Regions from separate parts of the Micrococcoides hystricis genome, predicted to be linked through region 2. Evidence: riboswitches for the same ligand, from Rfam matches in the RefSeq annotation. Region 2 holds a riboswitch; each other region holds the start of a gene.
What was found. Region 2 has a riboswitch for S-adenosylmethionine ahead of ACFFFR_RS11110 (flavin reductase family protein). Riboswitches for the same ligand answer to the same signal wherever they lie in the genome.
Positions count from the first base shown of each region.

Region 1: another riboswitch for S-adenosylmethionine. It lies ahead of ACFFFR_RS07200 (acyl-CoA dehydrogenase family protein); the one in region 2 lies ahead of ACFFFR_RS11110 (flavin reductase family protein).
Region 3: another riboswitch for S-adenosylmethionine. It lies ahead of ACFFFR_RS10390 (acyl-CoA dehydrogenase family protein); the one in region 2 lies ahead of ACFFFR_RS11110 (flavin reductase family protein).

Region 1 is NZ_JBHLUB010000029.1:58,391-63,916, reverse strand. Features, by position in the region: gene ACFFFR_RS07215 (HAD-IC family P-type ATPase) at 1-740, shown strand, start outside; gene ACFFFR_RS07210 (hypothetical protein) at 835-1,197, shown strand; gene ACFFFR_RS07205 (acyl-CoA dehydrogenase family protein) at 1,283-2,578, opposite strand; gene ACFFFR_RS07200 (acyl-CoA dehydrogenase family protein) at 2,606-3,829, opposite strand; SAM riboswitch class I at 3,900-3,997, opposite strand; gene ACFFFR_RS07195 (LLM class flavin-dependent oxidoreductase) at 4,044-5,447, opposite strand.
Region 2 is NZ_JBHLUB010000032.1:174,038-179,563, reverse strand. Features, by position in the region: gene ACFFFR_RS11125 (hypothetical protein) at 7-390, opposite strand; gene ACFFFR_RS11120 (mechanosensitive ion channel family protein) at 380-2,104, opposite strand; gene hisD (histidinol dehydrogenase) at 2,173-3,483, shown strand; SAM riboswitch class IV at 3,570-3,702, shown strand; gene ACFFFR_RS11110 (flavin reductase family protein) at 3,716-4,255, shown strand; gene ACFFFR_RS11105 (fumarylacetoacetate hydrolase family protein) at 4,376-5,221, opposite strand; gene ACFFFR_RS11100 (acyl-CoA dehydrogenase family protein) at 5,249-5,526, opposite strand, start outside.
Region 3 is NZ_JBHLUB010000032.1:18,416-23,941, forward strand. Features, by position in the region: gene ACFFFR_RS10380 (GcvT family protein) at 1-1,357, opposite strand, end outside; gene ACFFFR_RS10385 (bifunctional 3-phenylpropionate/cinnamic acid dioxygenase ferredoxin subunit) at 1,366-1,716, opposite strand; SAM riboswitch class IV at 1,943-2,058, shown strand; gene ACFFFR_RS10390 (acyl-CoA dehydrogenase family protein) at 2,203-3,456, shown strand; gene ACFFFR_RS10395 (acyl-CoA dehydrogenase family protein) at 3,453-4,691, shown strand; gene ACFFFR_RS10400 (histidine phosphatase family protein) at 4,707-5,309, opposite strand; gene ACFFFR_RS10405 (PEP/pyruvate-binding domain-containing protein) at 5,372-5,526, opposite strand, start outside.

The DNA of each region.
Region 1 (5,526 bases), on a different contig from region 2:
TTTCGCGTATGGTGCTGCTGGATAACAAGTTCTCCCGGTTGCCCCACGTGCTTTCTGAAGGCCGCCAAGTCATTGCGAACACGGAACGGCTGTCGAATCTCTTCCTCACCAAGACAACCTTCGCGACATTCTTTGCGTTGGCGTTCGGCGCCTTGCTCTGGACGTTCCCGTTCCTGCCCCGGCAGTACTCCACGATCGATTTCCTGATTTTGGGTGCACCGGCATTCTTCCTGGCCATGCTCACCAACCCACGGCGCTACGTACCTGGCTTCTTGGGACGAGCATTGCGGTTTGCGATCCCGTCAGCCTTCGTCGTGGCCAGTGCCGTTGTTTTGGTCAACACATACGCCTACAAGCTCAAGGACTCGTTGACTCCTACCCACGGCGACTACTCCTTGGAGCAGGTCCAGACGGCTTCGGCGGTGACTGTGGTGTTGCTGGGCCTGTGGCTGCTGAATGTGGCATCCCGGCCGCTGAATGCCAAGAAGATCATCCTGATCGTCTCGCTGTACGTCTTGCTGGTCCTGGTGCTGACGGTTCCCATTTCGCTGTTCTTCCACCAGTTCCAGCTCCCCGATGCACCATTGTGGTGGGCCGTGGGCATCGTCTCCACTGTGGGGATGGCCGCCATCGAAGGTATTCACCGGTGGCACCGGAAGAAGTATCCGTTGGCCCCCTTGGACCCGATCGTTCTCGACATCGAAGAAGCAGAAGAAACGCCAACAGCGAAAGCTGGGTAACTAAGACTTCGATTCTTGGCTCGAACCAGATAAATTAAAGATGACAAGCGCGCTTAGCACTTTAATGGTGATGAGCTCAGGCTAGGAGGAAAATATGAAAATCGGTCGACTACTCACCCTCGGACTTGGTGTAGGAATTGGCTTTGTCCTCGGTTCCCGTTCCGGTCGTGACAGCTACGAACGTATGAAAGACGAAGCTCGTCGCATCTGGGAGGACCCTAAAGTTCAGTCCACCATTCACGATGTCACTGACAACGTTCGCGAGCACGCTCCAGAGGCTGTGAACAAGGTTGTCGACACCGTCACCGACCTCACTGGTCGTGACGGCAATGACAAGGACAACGCTACCCCTAATCACAAGCCTGACGTGGTTTCTGATCCAGAGCTCGGCGGCAGCGAAGCTGCTTCGGACTGGGCTTCCGAAGGCGGAGCCCCAAGCCCTCGCCGTAGCAACTAAAACATCCCGCTCTACCTAGAGCAAGCAAAAGTGGGCCTGTGCCGGTTTTCCGGTACAGGCCCACTGCTGTGCTGAGGTAAAGGTTCTAGTTCTCTAGAGCCGCTGCACCTTCCTGCTGGAGTCGCTCCGAAACACCGATGCTCCACAACGGGTCAGCCGTGCGCTGATTGACCGCAAAATCACCCAGGATCCTTGCCTTGTAAACCTGAGGATTATGCGAGGCAATCGTGCGCGCATTACGCCAATACCGATCGAGCCCGGTCACCTTGCGGACGGCAGATGCCCCAAGGGCATCAAACAGCGCAGTACCGTTCGCCAAGGAGAGCTCATTGACCACCAGCTGGGCGGCAGCGGTTGCCCGCTCCACCGCAGCAAAGGCAGCTTGCTGTTCAGCCACCGATCCGGTGGCGCTGCGTGCCGCAGCATCTAGCTCAGCGGAGGTTGACAGCACAACCGCCTTCGCCGCTGCCGCACGTGCATGCAACTGCCCAACGACCGCCAACAGTTGTGGGTCTTCACCGGCACGCGGAGCATTCCCGTGAGAATAGGTCCGTGTCCGTTCAGCCAACAACCGTGCCGCGTGAGCGGCGGCGGCCTGCGCCGTACCAGCTTGTGCAATGTTCAGCACATGCTGGTACAACGCTGTCTGATAACCAAACCGTTCAATGGCAGGACGTACCTGCGAGGTTGGGGCAACCGCTTGCTCTAACTCCGCAGCGCCGGTACCACTTTGCTGTTGACCAAAGCCATCCCAGTCATCATGCACCCGGACCCCGTCTTGAGCCTTCGGGACCAGTACCGTCACCTCCTGCCCGGTTTCGTTGATCGCTGTGACGTCCAACAGATCCGCAAAGATGCTGCCGGTTGTGTAAATTTTCTGCCCCGTCACACGGACAGAATCCTTATCCACCTGTTTGACCTGTGTCTGACTACCCGTCAGGTTTCCGACTCCAGGTTCCGTCCACGCGTTGCCCACTAGCTGTCCTTGGGCGAACCACCGGAGCCGTTCTTGGTAGGTGTGGGCTTTGAATGACCGCTCGGTGGAGACATGTCCGCCTTGCGACTGTTCGTCACCAGCTTGCTCCGCCCGGTGCCGATCCTTTTCGTAGTGGAAGCGCGCGTCTTCAACTACTGCCAGGTGTCCTCGGAAGATTTGTGGGATGGCGCTGTCGGCTGCGGCCAGCTCAATCAGCAGTTCGGTCGTTTGGTACCAGTCCAGTTCCAGACCGCCAAAATCTCGGGGAACACGCAAGGCCGTGAAACCGTGGCGGCACAACTCTTTGACCTGTTCTACCGGGAGCTCGTGGTCGTTTTCTCGCTGCTGGGTACCGAGCTCAATCCGGCTAAACAGTTCCCGCAGTAGAGGTAGTTTTTCGCTCATGATCATCAATCCTTCGGGTGCCGCAGCTTAGGTGTAGAGGCTGATGGGCTGGTATTCGCCGAGCAGGAAGTGGGCGCCCACTTCGATCTTCTTGTAATCAACCGGGTCATGCAGCGAGTGCGTGCGCACGTTCCGCCAGTACAGGTCGAGCCCAGTTTCTGGCTTGGCTGAGGAGGAACCGGTGAACTCGAAGACACGGTTGGTCACATCGGTCGCCACGTCAGAGGAAACCACCTTGGCTTGGGCAATCTGAACCTCTAACTCGCTGCGTGCCTCTAGCGTCAGTGCCCGTCCAGTCGCCAGCGTGGCGTCAAGAATTCCGTTCACTTTCTCGGTCAGGGCGGCTACCGCGACCGTCCGGGCGTGGAGCTCTCCCACTAAGCGTTGGAAGATGTGGTCTTGGTTGTAGCGTTCTGCCTTCGCCAAGAACCAGGCGTTCTGCCGCTGGTTGATCAATGTCTTGCCTTTTTCCAGCGCCCCTTCGGCGATTCCAAGGTAGAAGTTCACGAAAGCCAGTTGGATCAGTGGCGCGATCAGAGCCTGCCACGCGGTCCCCTTGTCTAGACCGACTAGAGCGTCGGCACCAAGTTCAACATCCTCGAAGGTCACTGAGCCTGAAGACGAGAGCCGCTGGCCCAATGCGTTCCAGTCCCCGTGGTGTTTGACACCGGCTTGTTCTCGACCGACCAAAGCTGCCTGGCCGATTCCGGTGTTCGGTCCGTCAGCAAGTACACCTAAGACAAAGATGTATTCTCCAACTCCAGCCCCGGTAGCAAAACGCTTAGTCCCGTTGAGCAGTAAATTCTCGCCGACCTGACGCAGGTTCAGATGAGGATCAGTCGGATTGACGGCATCGCCGACAAGAGCCTGTTCATCTGCAATCTTGCGCCACAGGCGTGCGGTTGTCTCTTCGTCTCCGAAGACACCGATTCCGGCGACGTTCACGCTGTGGTAGGCGAACAATTGGGCGATCGAGCCGTCTACTTTGGCCAGCTCCCGCACAATCTCGAAGACGGTGGAGAAGGCTGCGCCGCCGCCACCAAATTCACTCGGGATGATGGCCGTGATCAGGTCGTGCTTGCGCAGGATCTCAACTTCGGCAAATGGTTCTTGGTTGGCAGCGTCCCGAGCGAGTACGTCTTGTGCTAGTTCTGCGGCGGCTGCTTGGGCCTTCGGCACCCAGTACTCAAGTTCACCTTCAGCCGCGGGTTTCCAATAAGCGGTGGTCTGCGTGGTTAGTGTGCTTGTCATTGTTCTTCTCCTTGTGGTCGGGTAAGCGGAAGCGCCCACCCACCTCACAGAAGAAGAGGTGGGAAGGAAACTTCCATCGATCCTGGCAGGAGCACCTTGTCCCCGCTGTGGTGGAGCCGGTTGCTGCAGCGTCATTGAGCCAGATCTCTCAGCTGCTCTAGATGGTCGATTTCTTTCGTATTGAGTTCTCTATATTTAGTTTTGTGTACTGGATTTAGGACACGAGGCTGCGGGCGAGGCTGTAACAAGCCGCGGGGTGGGTGTCCTTAACCTTGTCACCTTCACCGAAGAGCTTGTTACGCAAAGAGCCGTCCGTATATTCGGTCTTGTACGCTCCGCGTGCCTGCAACTCAGGAACCACGTATTCAACGATGTCTTCGAAGGTTCCCGGGGTGATGGCGTAGGCCAGGTTGAAGCCGTCAACATCGGTTTCGCGCTGCCAGCGGATGAGCTCTTCGGCGACGGTGGCGCCAGAACCAACGAGAGTCGGTCCGAAGCCGCCTACCCCAACCCATTCACTGAGCTTGCGCACTGTCCACGGTTCGTTGTCAGCGGTTCCAGTCTGAAGACTGGTGACCAGAGATTGGATGGCATTGGATTCGACATCACCGATTGGATCATCCAAGTCGTACTTGGACAGATCGACTCCCATCCAACCGGAGAGAAGCACTAGCGCGCCCTTGGGGTCGGCGGACTTGACGTATTCTTCGTACTTGGCTTGAGCTTCCTCATCGGTCGCGCCGGTGATGATGGTCTGCATGGTGAAGATCCGGATATCGTACGGATCGCGACCTGCAGCGACCGCATTCTCACGGATAGAGGCGACCGTCGATTTCAAAGTCTCGATGGTGTTGTTGTTTACGAAAACGGCTTCGGCGTGTTTACCTGCGAACGCTTTACCTCGCGGCGACGCTCCAGCTTGGAAAATAACAGGGGTACGCTGTACTGACGGCTCGGTGATAGCAATGCCCGGAACTTTGAAGTATTTGCCTTCATGCTTGATCGGATGCACCTTGGTCGGATCAGTGAACACACCGGTCTGTTTGTTGTACTGAACAGCGTCGTCTTCCCAGGAGCCTTCCAACAGCTTGTAAATGACTTCTAGGTACTCGTCCGCGTGATCGTAACGCTCATCGTGTGCCATCTGATCGTCATTGCCCATGTTCTGGGCTGCCGACGGCAGGTATCCGGTCACGACGTTCCAACCAACACGCCCGTTGGTCAGGTGATCGAGAGTAGCGAGGCGACGAGCGAAAGGGTACGGATGCTCGTAGGCGGTACCGGCTGTGACACCGAAACCAAGATGCTCGGTCACGGCAGCCATAGCGGAAATTAGCAGGGCTGGATCATTGACCGGCACCTGAGCCCCGGTCAGCAGAGGCGCCTCGTTGGACCCGCCGTAGACATCGTAGGTGCCAAGTACATCTGCAATGAACACACCGTCAAATAGGCCCTTTTCGAGGGTTTTAGCTAGGTGCGTCCAGTACCCGATCGTGTTATAGTCACGAGCTTTATCCTCTGGGTGGCGCCACAAACCTGGGGACTGGTGAGCAACACAGTTCATGTCGAAGGCGTTGAAAAGGATCTGACGGGACGCTTGCTGTGCGTTGGTGCTCATAAAGCTCCTTCTTCTCTCTCGCCGAAGGAACCTTGCCAAACACGACGTGGCGCAGCCTTGGTTTTGCCGCAAAAGCGCC
Region 2 (5,526 bases):
CCGCTTTTAGCCGCGCAGTTCCGGGGTTTCCCAGCGGATCTTCTCAACCGGGACACCGGCAAGTTGCAGGTGATCGGTCAGCGCGTCGGCGCCCATGGCTAGCTTCTTGACCGGGTCTTGGCCGGTGGCGAAGAACAGCACGGTGAACATCTTGGTTCCAGACAGGTCGGTGTTGTGTCCCATCTCGATGTAGATGTCATTGCTGAGGTAACCGTTGAACGGGTAATCCGCCAGATCCTCACGCAACGGCTGCATGAACCCGGTCCACTCATCGGCCGCGAGCGCGATCTGGTCTAACTCTGCCCCGTAAATGTTGGCTTCAAGGCAGGTCCACAGGTCCGGGCGGGCAGCGGCGGCGGGAGCGTGCTCACGATTCCACTTATTCAACACGGCGTTGTTCCTGCTTTTCGATCTCATCGGCTTGCGCGTCGGTCATTTCGCCGGCGAAGGCGCCGGCAGTATCAGCCTGCATCGGCTCGTCCTGATCTGGCACAGCATCCTCGGGCGCATCCTCATCAGGCTCGTCCTGATCATCATAGCTGCGCTCCTGACGCTCCTGGCGTTCCTTGTACACGTCGTCGCCAGGGCCCATGTAGTCCAGACCGCGCTCCAACGCGGTGATGGAGCCGGTGAACATGGCCGAGTCCGCCGACTGTACCGTCAGCGGGGTTGTCGAGGTGCTGGTCTCTTCTTCTTCGTCGCTCTCCGCTTCTTGCAGCGGGACTGCCCCACCGGTTTGCGGTTGGATCTTCGGCAGCGACCCGCGGGCCACGCTGCCTTCGGCGAAGATGTCATCCAGTGTCTGCAGCCGGGGCGCAGGTTCCAGCGGTTCAACCCGGCTGGAACTCTGATCCACCGGCCGGGCTGCCGGTTCTTCACGGTCTTTCGGCTGTTCAGCGTTGTTCGCCTTTGCGCTACCTGCCTTAGCGCTGTCCGTCTCGGAGTCTTCATCGGCTTCGGTGCCGGAGGCCATCGGGAGTTCCTCGGCGGTGAAACGTTGCCGGTAGATGGACTCTGGGTGTTCGGCCCGCAGGAAGTTGATCATGTCCTCGCGCACCAGTGCCCGCAGGTCCCACAGATTACCGGTGTTCGCTGCGGAGACCACGATGCGGACCTTGATCATCCCGCCCAAGGCTTCGGTCACCTGGATGGAGCGGTCCCGGCCGTCCCACAGGTCGGTGGATTCCACCAGCTGGCTCAACCGCGCCCGCATGGCGTCCACCGGCACGGACCAGTCAACCTCGAACTCGACCGTGCCCGAGGCGGAGGAGCCGGTACGCGTGAAGTTCTCGAACGGATTGGTGGTGAAGAACGTCGAGGGGTAAATGACGCGGCGCTCGTCCCAGATCTTGACCACAACGTAGGTCAAGGTGATGTCTTCCACCGTGCCGAAGTACTCTTCCACCTGCACCACATCGCCCACCCGGATGGCGTCCGTGAACACGATCTGTAGTCCGGCAAAGATGTTGGCCAAGGAGGATTGCACGGCCAGACCGGCGATGACCGAGAGGATACCGGCCGAAGCGATCAGACCGGCACCCACCGCGCGGACCGCAGGGATGGTCAGCAGCCCGATGGAGAGCACGATCACCACAATCGCGACGATCAGGATGCGCCGGATCAAGACCGTCTGGGTCTGGATCTTACGGGCGCGCCGGTCCGTGACGGAGGCGCCCTCGTACTTGGTCAACATGGCCGTCTCTGCGGTCTTGACCGCGTTGATGAGCAGCCACGCGATGCAGCCCAACCCGGCAAACAGCAGGATCCACTGCACCAGTGACATCAGGGTGAAGCCCTCGATGGGGATCTGGTTCAGGGTGATTTTCCCGGTCATGAACAGCACCGCCAAGAACAGCGGGGTGCGCATCTTCTTGGCGGCGGCCAGGGTCTTCGGTGAACGCCGGAACACCTGCCGCAGGATCAGCGCCAACAGCACCGTCACCACGATCGCCACCAGGATGGAGATCCCCACGGATAACAGGGTGCCAAACAGCGGGCCGGCCGTATAAACGGTGCGTCCGACCTCCTCGGTCACCTTCTCCGTGACCTCCCCCAGATCCGAGGGCGTCGGTTCCGGTTGAACAGACAGGAACGTGTCAAACATGCGGTGAAACATCATCGCGTTCCAGCCTAGTGGCGTTTGCTGTGAATAACCTTCGCTAAACTGAAATCATGCTGAAAATCACCGATCTGCGTGCCCAAGATTTTGACCCGGCAGCCGTCGTGCCCCGCGCCCTGATGGACGTCTCCGAGGCCCTCGACATCGTCCAACCGATCTTGAACCAGGTCAAAGACAACGGTGAAGCAGCACTACTTGACCTTGCTGAGAAGTTCGACGGCGTCCGGCCCGCCTCCCTGCGGGTGCCCGCCGAAGTCATCGCGTCGGCCCTGAAAAACCTTGACCCGGCCATCCGTTCGGCCCTGACCGAGGCGATCCGCCGGGCCCGCATCGTCCACGCGGCCCAACTGCCCGCCGATTCCACCGTGGAACTGGCCGTCGGCGCTGAAGTCGTGAACCGCTGGGTGCCCGTCGACCGCGTCGGGCTGTACGTCCCCGGCGGCAAGGCCGTCTACCCGTCCTCGGTGGTGATGAACGTGGTGCCCGCCCAAGCGGCAGGCGTGCCCTCCTTGGCGATCGCCTCCCCGCCCCAGGCCGACAATGACGGCTGGCCGCACCCCACCATTCTGGCCGCTGCCGCCCTCCTCGGGGTTGATGAGGTCTACGCGGCAGGCGGCGCCCAAGCCATCGCCATGTTCGCCTACGGCGCCAAGAACGCCGAGGGAGAAACTGTCTGCGCCAAGGCAGACCTGGTGACCGGGCCGGGCAACATTTACGTCGCCGCAGCCAAGCGCGCCCTGCGCGGGGTCATCGGCATCGACGCCGAGGCCGGCCCCACCGAGATCGCCGTACTGGCCGACGCGAGTGCCAACCCGGAGTTCGTCGCCGCAGACATGATCTCCCAAGCCGAACATGACCCCATGGCCGCCTCCGTCCTCGTGACCACCTCCATGGAGTTCGCCGAGGCCGTCAACACCGCCATCACCGCCCAGGCCGGTAACGCAGAACACCGCAAACGCATCAACGAGGCGCTCACCGGCGAACAATCCGGCATCCTCGTCGTCGAGGACCTCGACACCGCCATCGAACTGGTCGATGAGTACGCCGCCGAACACCTGCAGATCATGACGGCCGATGCCCGCACCGTCGCCGAACGCATCCGCAACGCCGGGGCCATCTTCGTCGGGGACTACTCCCCCGTCCCACTGGGTGACTACTCCTCCGGCTCCAACCACGTGCTGCCCACCTCCGGGACCGCGAAGTTCTCCTCCGGGCTCAACGTAACCAGCTTCTTGCGCTCCCAGCAGCTGATCCACTACTCCGAGTCCGCGCTGGGCTCCATCGCGCACAACATCGAAGCCCTCGCCGTCAACGAAGGCCTCCCGGCCCACGGCGAGGCCATCAAACTGCGCTTCGAAAACTAGTAAGTTTCAACTCCGTGGCGCTAAGTTACGTGGCCGTTACGGACCTTTTGCAGCTGCGGGCCCCGTGCCCCTAAGCTGGAAACCAGAATCATGAGTGTCACACACACAACAGCAGCCCTGGCTGAGTGACCGGCAACCCTCCGCAGCGAGTGGGGTGCCCCAGGTGAGGATTCGGTCGTTCCTTGGCATGTAACGGATCGGGAACGGCAAGTACTGCATCAAGGAGTCTGCTATGACCACCGCCCTTACCCAGAACGCGAACGCCAACGCCCGTCTCAACACCCAACTGGACCCGGCAAGTGTGCGCCAAGCCTTCGGCCAATACCCCTCCGGGATTGTGGCCCTCACGGCGGAAATCAACGGTGTCAAAGAAGCCTTGGTCGCATCGAGCTTCACGGTGGGGGTCTCCCTCGAACCGGTGCTAGTCTCGCTTGCGGTCCAAAACACCTCCCGCACCTGGCCGCGGTTGCGCGAGGCCGAACGCATCGGCATCTCCGTGCTCGCCGACGGTCAGCACAATATCTGCCGTCAACTCGCAGCCAAGGAAGGCGACCGTTTCGCCGGTATCGACATCGTCCACGGGGGCGTACCGGGCCAGTCCGGCCCGCTCTTCTTGGCCGATTCGTCACTGTGGTTTGAAACCTCCGTCTACGGCCAGTTCCCGGCGGGCGATCACACCGTGGTGCTCCTGGAAGTCCACAGCCTCGAGGTGCAGGAGGGCACCGCCCCGGTCGTGTTCCACAACTCCCAGTTCAAGAACCTCGCCCGCTAGCGCACGCAGCTGCTGATCTCTTAACCGCACAGCGCCAGCTTTCCTCAGGCATAACCTGATGTAGCTGGCGCTGTGTGTTATTGGTTTATGTGGTCGGCAGGTGCCTGCCGCGGCCCAAGATTAGAGAACCGCTGGGGCTTCCGCCGGGGTGACGATGTCCGTGGAGATCTTGCCCAGACCGTCCAGTGACACTTCCACGTGGTCCCCAGCCTTCATGTAGAGGGCCGGGGTGCGTCCCTTGCCCACACCGCCGGGGGTACCGGTCAGGATCAGGTCACCTGGGCGCAGCGGGAGCATGGTGGACAGGTATTCGATCAACTTGGCTGGTTTGAAGACCAGGTCGTTGATCTGGTGTTCCTGCATGACGTTGCCGTTGAGTGTGGTGCGCAGGATTGCGGTGTCGAAGTCGAGCTCGTCAGGGGTCACCATGTACGGGCCGACCGGGGTCGACTTGGCCCAGATCTTGCCTTGGGTCCATTCGATGGTCCGAGCCTGCCAGCCGCGCATCGAGATGTCATTGGCGAGGGTGTAGCCGGCGATGTACTCTTCGGCATCCTCTTCGGCGACCTTGTAAGCGGTCTTGCCAATCACGATTGCCAGCTCTGCTTCCCAGTCCAGATCCGGATCTTCCTCGACAGCACCCACCGGGTCTTTCGGCCCGGTGAGGGTGTCGGCGAACTTCGGAAACACGGTTGGGTATTCCGGCAGTTCGCGGCCCATCTCCAAGATGTGGCCGGCATAGTTCAGGCCTACGCACAGCACCTTGGACGGGCTCGGTACAACTGGCGCTAGGTCGGCTGCGTCTTCGGCAATCTGTGCGTCGGCTGCCTGCTGGGCGATGGTCTTCCAGTCAGCGTTTGCCAGCAACTGGTTCAGGTTGTCGTAGCCCTCGATGACGGTGTAGGTGTCACCGTCTTTGCGAGCTGCAACGGTACTGTTATCTACACGTAGTGTCGCCAATTTCATGGAGGCACTCCATTTCTGAGTCGAAATCTAGTGGTTGGTTGACGTACGGCCTGGGATCTCTAGCTCGTAGAAGCCCCACGTGCTGCCCTCCGGGACAACCCCGGCAAGCATGCGGCCGCATTCTGCCGTCACGGCGAGACGGCTACCGCGATGCTGGGTACCAGCGTGGCTGTCGCGGAAGAAACGCTGCAGCGCGGAATGACGCATAACCTGGAAACCAGCAAAGCGGTGAGCAATCTGGCTGATCTCCAACGCCGTGCGGGTGGCGAGGTTGGTCGCCAACCGTGCCATGGTTTCCTGCTGCT
Region 3 (5,526 bases), 160 kb from region 2:
AGGCTCCGAGCTGCTGCTGGCGGTCGAAGAAGGGTGAGGTGCGCAGGTTCCGCGGGGAGGTGCGCGGCTCCAAGGGGTGCTTGATGTCGTAGACCTCGATGAAGGATTGCGCGGCGGTTTCCGCCACGTAGTCCTCGGTGAGTTGGACCTGTTCGAAGCGGTTGATGTCCAGCTCCCGCAGATCCACGTGGCTGTACCCGTCGACGAGGAGTTCGGCCAGCGATTTGGCCACGCCGGCGGAGTGGGTGACCCAGACGGCCTCGGCGAGGTAGCAGCCCTTTAGCTGCGGGGCTTCACCGACCAGTGAGCCGCCGTCGGGGGTGAAGGAGAAGATACCGTTGAACCCGGTGGCTAGCTCCGCGGTACGCAGGGCGGGCAGCAGTTTTTGGCTCTGGGCCCATTGTGGGGCGAAGTCCGCCGGGGTGAAGGCGAGCATGGAGGGCATGTTCTCTGCGGTGACCTCGCCGTCGGGCAGTTCCGTCAGGGCGGTCGGCATGGGCCGGTGGGCGTAGGAGCCGATCCCGATGGCGTCCCCGTGCTGGCGGTAGTACAGATCCGCGTCTTGGTGGCGAATCAGCGGCAGGGTGGCGTTATTGCCGCTGCCGATGAGGTTGGCCGGCAGGGCGCTGGCGAGCTCGGTCAGCTGGGGGACAGCGGTGGTGGTGGCGTATTGGTGGGCCATCGGCACCAGCGGGATGGGCATGCCGATCATTTCTCCGAGTTCCGGGCCCCAGAAGCCGCCGCAGCAGACCACGATGTCCGCCGGGATGCGGTGCTCGCCGGCGCGGACCGCGCTGACCCGGCCGCCGCGCTCCTCGATGGCGGTGACGCGAGTGTGGGGTAGGAAGGTGGCGCCGGCATCGGTGGCGCGTTCGATGAGCAGCTCCACCGCGAGCAGGGCGGAGGCCAGGCCGTCGGAGGGCACGTGTAGGGCGCCGAGCAGCTCCGGGCCGTCCCCGTCGCCGGCCAGCAACGGGTTGAGGGTGCGGGCTTGGTCCGCGTCGATGACCTGGGCGTCGACCCCGGCCAGTGCGGCGAAGTTGGCCCGGCGGTGCAGCTCCGCCAGGCGTTCGGGTGTGGTGGCGATTTCCAGGCCGCCGACCGGGTTGAAGGCGCTGACGCCGTTGCGCGTCAGCGAGGCGAGCTTTTCTGCGGTGTAGCTGGCCAGCCGCGTCATGGTGCGGGACGGGTTGGCTTGGAAGACCAGCCCGGGTGCGTGCGAGGTGGAGCCGCCGGTCAGTGGGATGGGGCCTTGGTCGAGAACGGTGATGTTGGTCCAGCCGCGGGCGCAGAGCTCTTCGGCTAGGTTGGCGCCGACGATTCCGGCGCCAATGATGACCACGCGTGGTGTATGCATGGGGTTCCTTAGGCTTGGCCGGCGAGCGTGACGCCCGGTGGCAGGTTGGGTTCTTGGGCTGATTCGTGGACGTAGATGTCCCCGTCGATCACTTCCACGTGGTGGGTGCGCACCGGAAGTTTGGCCGGTGGGGAGTGGACGTCCCCGGTGCGCAGGTCGAAGACGGTGGCGTGCAGCGGACATTCGACGGTGCAGTCCTCCAGCCAGCCCTCGGACAGCGAGGCGTCCTGGTGGGTGCAGGTGTCATCGATGGAGTAGAGCTCGCCGTCGTCGGTGTGAAAGACGGCGATCGGTGGGCTGGTCGGGATTCGGACGGCCTCGCCGCGGGCGAGATCCTTCAGCGGGCAAACCTTGTGCATGGCACGCTCCTAACAGAATGAGGAGGAGATAAGAAGTTGTGATTAGTGCAACTCATTGCGCTATACCCAATTGTGTTCTGTGTCACAGTTTGCTGTCAATGATTTTCTTGGCGCGAGTTTTGCGGCTTGATTCTGCGGCTCTGGATGGGGCGAGCAGCGCCCAGATGAACGTTTGTGACGGGGCCGGTTCTCGGTGCGACGGTCCGAGGTCTTAGGGTGGGGGCAGAATCATGAGTTCCAACGCGAAGCTCTGGCTGGTTGGACGGCAACCCTCTGCACGTAGTGGGGTGCCCCAGATGAGGATTCGGTCTGCGGTTTGTTCGCCGTGGACAAGTACTGCCCCGTGGAAAGGGTGACACTTCCCCAACCCCTCATTTTTCAGCTCCTGTGAGCTTGCCATCCCTCATCGCCCTGCCCGAGTGCGCCTGCGCGCCGCCGGCCGGCAACACTAGAACACTTTTTGACGACTCCTCGAAGGACTTTTCCATGACCGCAACCTTGGACACTGCCACGTCGGCGACATCTGCGCAGCAATCCCAACGACCATCACTGAACGAGCTGCGTGAACGCTTCCGCCCGGTCTTTGACGCCATCGCCCACGGCGCATTGGAGCGCGAGCTGAACCGCGAACTGCCCTACGAACAGGTGCAACTGCTGGTGGACTCCGGCTTCACGGCCCTACAGGCCCCGGTGGCCTACGGCGGAGCGGACATCGCGGTGGCGGATCTGTACGAGTTGCTGATCGAGCTGGCGGTGGCCGATTCCAACCTGCCGCAGATCCTGCACGCGCACTTCGCGTTCACCGAGATCCACCGCTTCAGCCCGCAGCCCATCAGCGACTGGTGGCTGCGTCAGGTGGGTGCCGGGAAGGTGATCTCCAACGGCATGGTGGCCCTCGGCGGGCCCGGTGAAGTGGAGCAGACCGAGGACGGCGAGGTGTATTCGGGCACCAAGACCTACTCCACAGGGGCGCTGTTCGCGGACGAGATCTTCATCGTCGTCGGCACCAAGGAATCCGGCATGCCACTGATGTATGTGGTCCCCGCCGAGGGCGCCGGGGTGAACCGGGTGGATGACTGGGATGGGATTGGCCAACGACTGACCGCCAGCGGGACCACGGTGTACGAACGGGTGGCGCTGGATCCGGAGAAGGTGCTGGACATCGAGTCCCCTGCGGGCCTGCTGGTGGCACCGGCGGTGCTGTTCATTCACGCGGCCGCCCAGGCTGGGATTGCCGAGGCCGCGGTGCGGGATGCGGCGTGGTTCGTCCGGCAACGCAAGCGCACCTACGGGCACGCGGCGGCGGAGTATCCGAAGGACGATCCGCAGGTGCAGGAGGTGGTGGGGCGGGCTGCCTCCCACGCCTATGCGGCGAAGCAGTTGGTCCGGCAGGGCGCTGCCGATCTGCAAGGTTACCTGGCCCGGGCCGGCCGGCTCAGCGACACCACGAGCCCGGAGTATCAGCAGCTGTTCACCGAGGCGGTCACGGATGTGAACAGTGCCGCGGCGGCCGTGTCCGAGCACGCGCTGGCGGCCACCAACCTGCTGTTCGAGGTGGGTGGGGCCTCCGTGCTGCAGCGGGAACGGGGCTTTGACCGGCATTGGCGCAACGCCCGGGTGCTGGCCTCGCACAATCCGGCGCACTACAAGCTGCGGGTGGTGGGCGAGTACCTGATCAACGGGACGACGCCGTCGCCAGATTCCTTCGTCCGCCCGGTGAAGCCGGAGGAGACCAAGTGAGCCAGCTTGCCGAACACCTTGCGGAACAAAGAGTGGATGAACCGGTTTCCGCCGCGTGGGAGCGGCTGCAACCGGTGTTCGACGGGATTGCCGAGAAGGCGGCTCAGCGCGAGCGGGCGCGGGCGTTGGATCACGACGCGGTTGAGACGTTGGTGGCGGCCGGCTACACGAGCCTGCGGGTACCCACCGAGTACGGCGGCGCCGGGCTGAGCCTGAGTGAGTTCTATCCGTTCGTGGTGGAGCTGGGTGCCGCCGATTCCAATCTGGTGCAGGCGCTGCGGGCCCATCAGTTGCACGTGGAGATGGTGCTCGCCAACCCGGATCAGGAGTACCGAGACAGGTGGTTCCGCCGGATTGCGGCCGGGGAGGTGGTCGGGAACGCGGTGACCGAGGTCAACGGGGTGCTGGGCGAGCACACCACGACGGTGACGGTGCAGCCCGATGGCAGCTGGCTGCTCAATGGCCGGAAATACTACTCGACGGGCAGCCTGTACGCAGACTGGATTCTGGTGACCGCCGAGGTCGACGGCTCGGTACGCGGTCTGGCCGTACGGGCGGATGCGCCGGGTGTGCGGCAGGTGGATGACTGGGACGGTTTCGGCCAGCGGCTCTCCGCATCCGGCACCACGGTGTTCGAGAATGTTGTGGTGGACCCGGCGGAAGTCTCCCGGCCGGGCGAGGGCCTGAGCGATCATGATGCGCCGAATAGCTTGCAGGCGCTGGCGCAGACCGTGCACCTGGCGGCGTTGGCCGGGCTGGTCACCGGCGCCGAGCGGGAATTCGTGCGGTATGTGCGGCAGCGCCGTCGGACGTTCTCCCACGCAGCCGCGCAGGTACCGTCCCGGGATCCGCAGGTGCTGCAGGTGTTGGGTGAGGTCTCTGCGGCCGCCTACGGGGCCCGCGCCGTGTTCGAGTCGCTGATCCGGCAATTCGAACGGGTGCAGGCCCGCGAAATTACCGGGGAGGTTACGGCCGCGGAGTTGGCGGCGCTGGATGTGGCGACATATCAGGCGCAGCAGGTGATCTCTCAGCAGAGCCTGTGGGCGATCAACCACGCGTTCAGCGTTGGTGGGGCCACAGCTGTCACTGAGCCGCTGGGGCTGGACCGGTACTGGCGCAACGCCCGCGTGCTGGCTCAGCACAACCCGGTGATTTACCGGAACCGGATCATCGGGGACTTCTTGGTCAATGGGACCGCGCCCGGCCCGCAGTACGGGGTGGGCAACATTAGCTGATTCCGACGGCAGAAGTCAGGGCCGTAGAGATTCGGGGAAGCCAGTCCATTGCAGGTCGCGGCATAGATGGCTCATGTCGTTGAAGAGGGTGATTGTTGGAGGCAGCGCTGGTCGATTCTCGATCACGGTTAGAGCAGCGTTGGCGCTGTTGAGTCCGAGCCATCGTACTGCCGGGGCATCCAAGGCGTGTCGGACAAGCCAGGCGATGGGGTATGAGTGGGTAATCAGTACCTCGTGAACATCGTCAACCCCGTCAACGGGAATGGCGAATCTTGCAGTCAGGTTTTGAGCGATTTCATGCCCGACCTCAGCCTCTTGGGCATCGAAGCCATCAAAGAATGGTGCCCAAGACGGTGGTGTCTCTTCCGGCGTGGGTACGTAAGGGATGTGGTCGATCAACTCCGGTGCTTCCTTGACGGAGGTTGTGCCTGTGAGAAAAATGCTGAGCTGTCGGGCAGTGTCAGCAGCTCTGGGCAAAGGGGAGTGCCAGACGGTGTCGATCGGGAGATGGGCTAAACGCTGACCCAGTAGATGGGCCTGTTGTCGTCCAGTCGCGGTGAGGTTGCCGAATACGTCGGCATCGCCGTGGCGTGCGATGTAGAGATATCTGATTGCCATAAGTGAGCTCAGGAACATCGCCAAGCGGTTCCCGCTCTCCTTTCTGGTGGGTGAGGTTAGCGCTACAGGATGGTGACAGTTCCGGTTGTGCCGTTGAGGGCAACGAGTGCGCCATTTTCGATACAGGTGGTTGCTGCGGTGATGCCAAGCACGGCCGGAATGCCATACTCGCGGGCGACGATTGCGGCGTGGGACAGTGCGCCACCTGTCTCGGTAA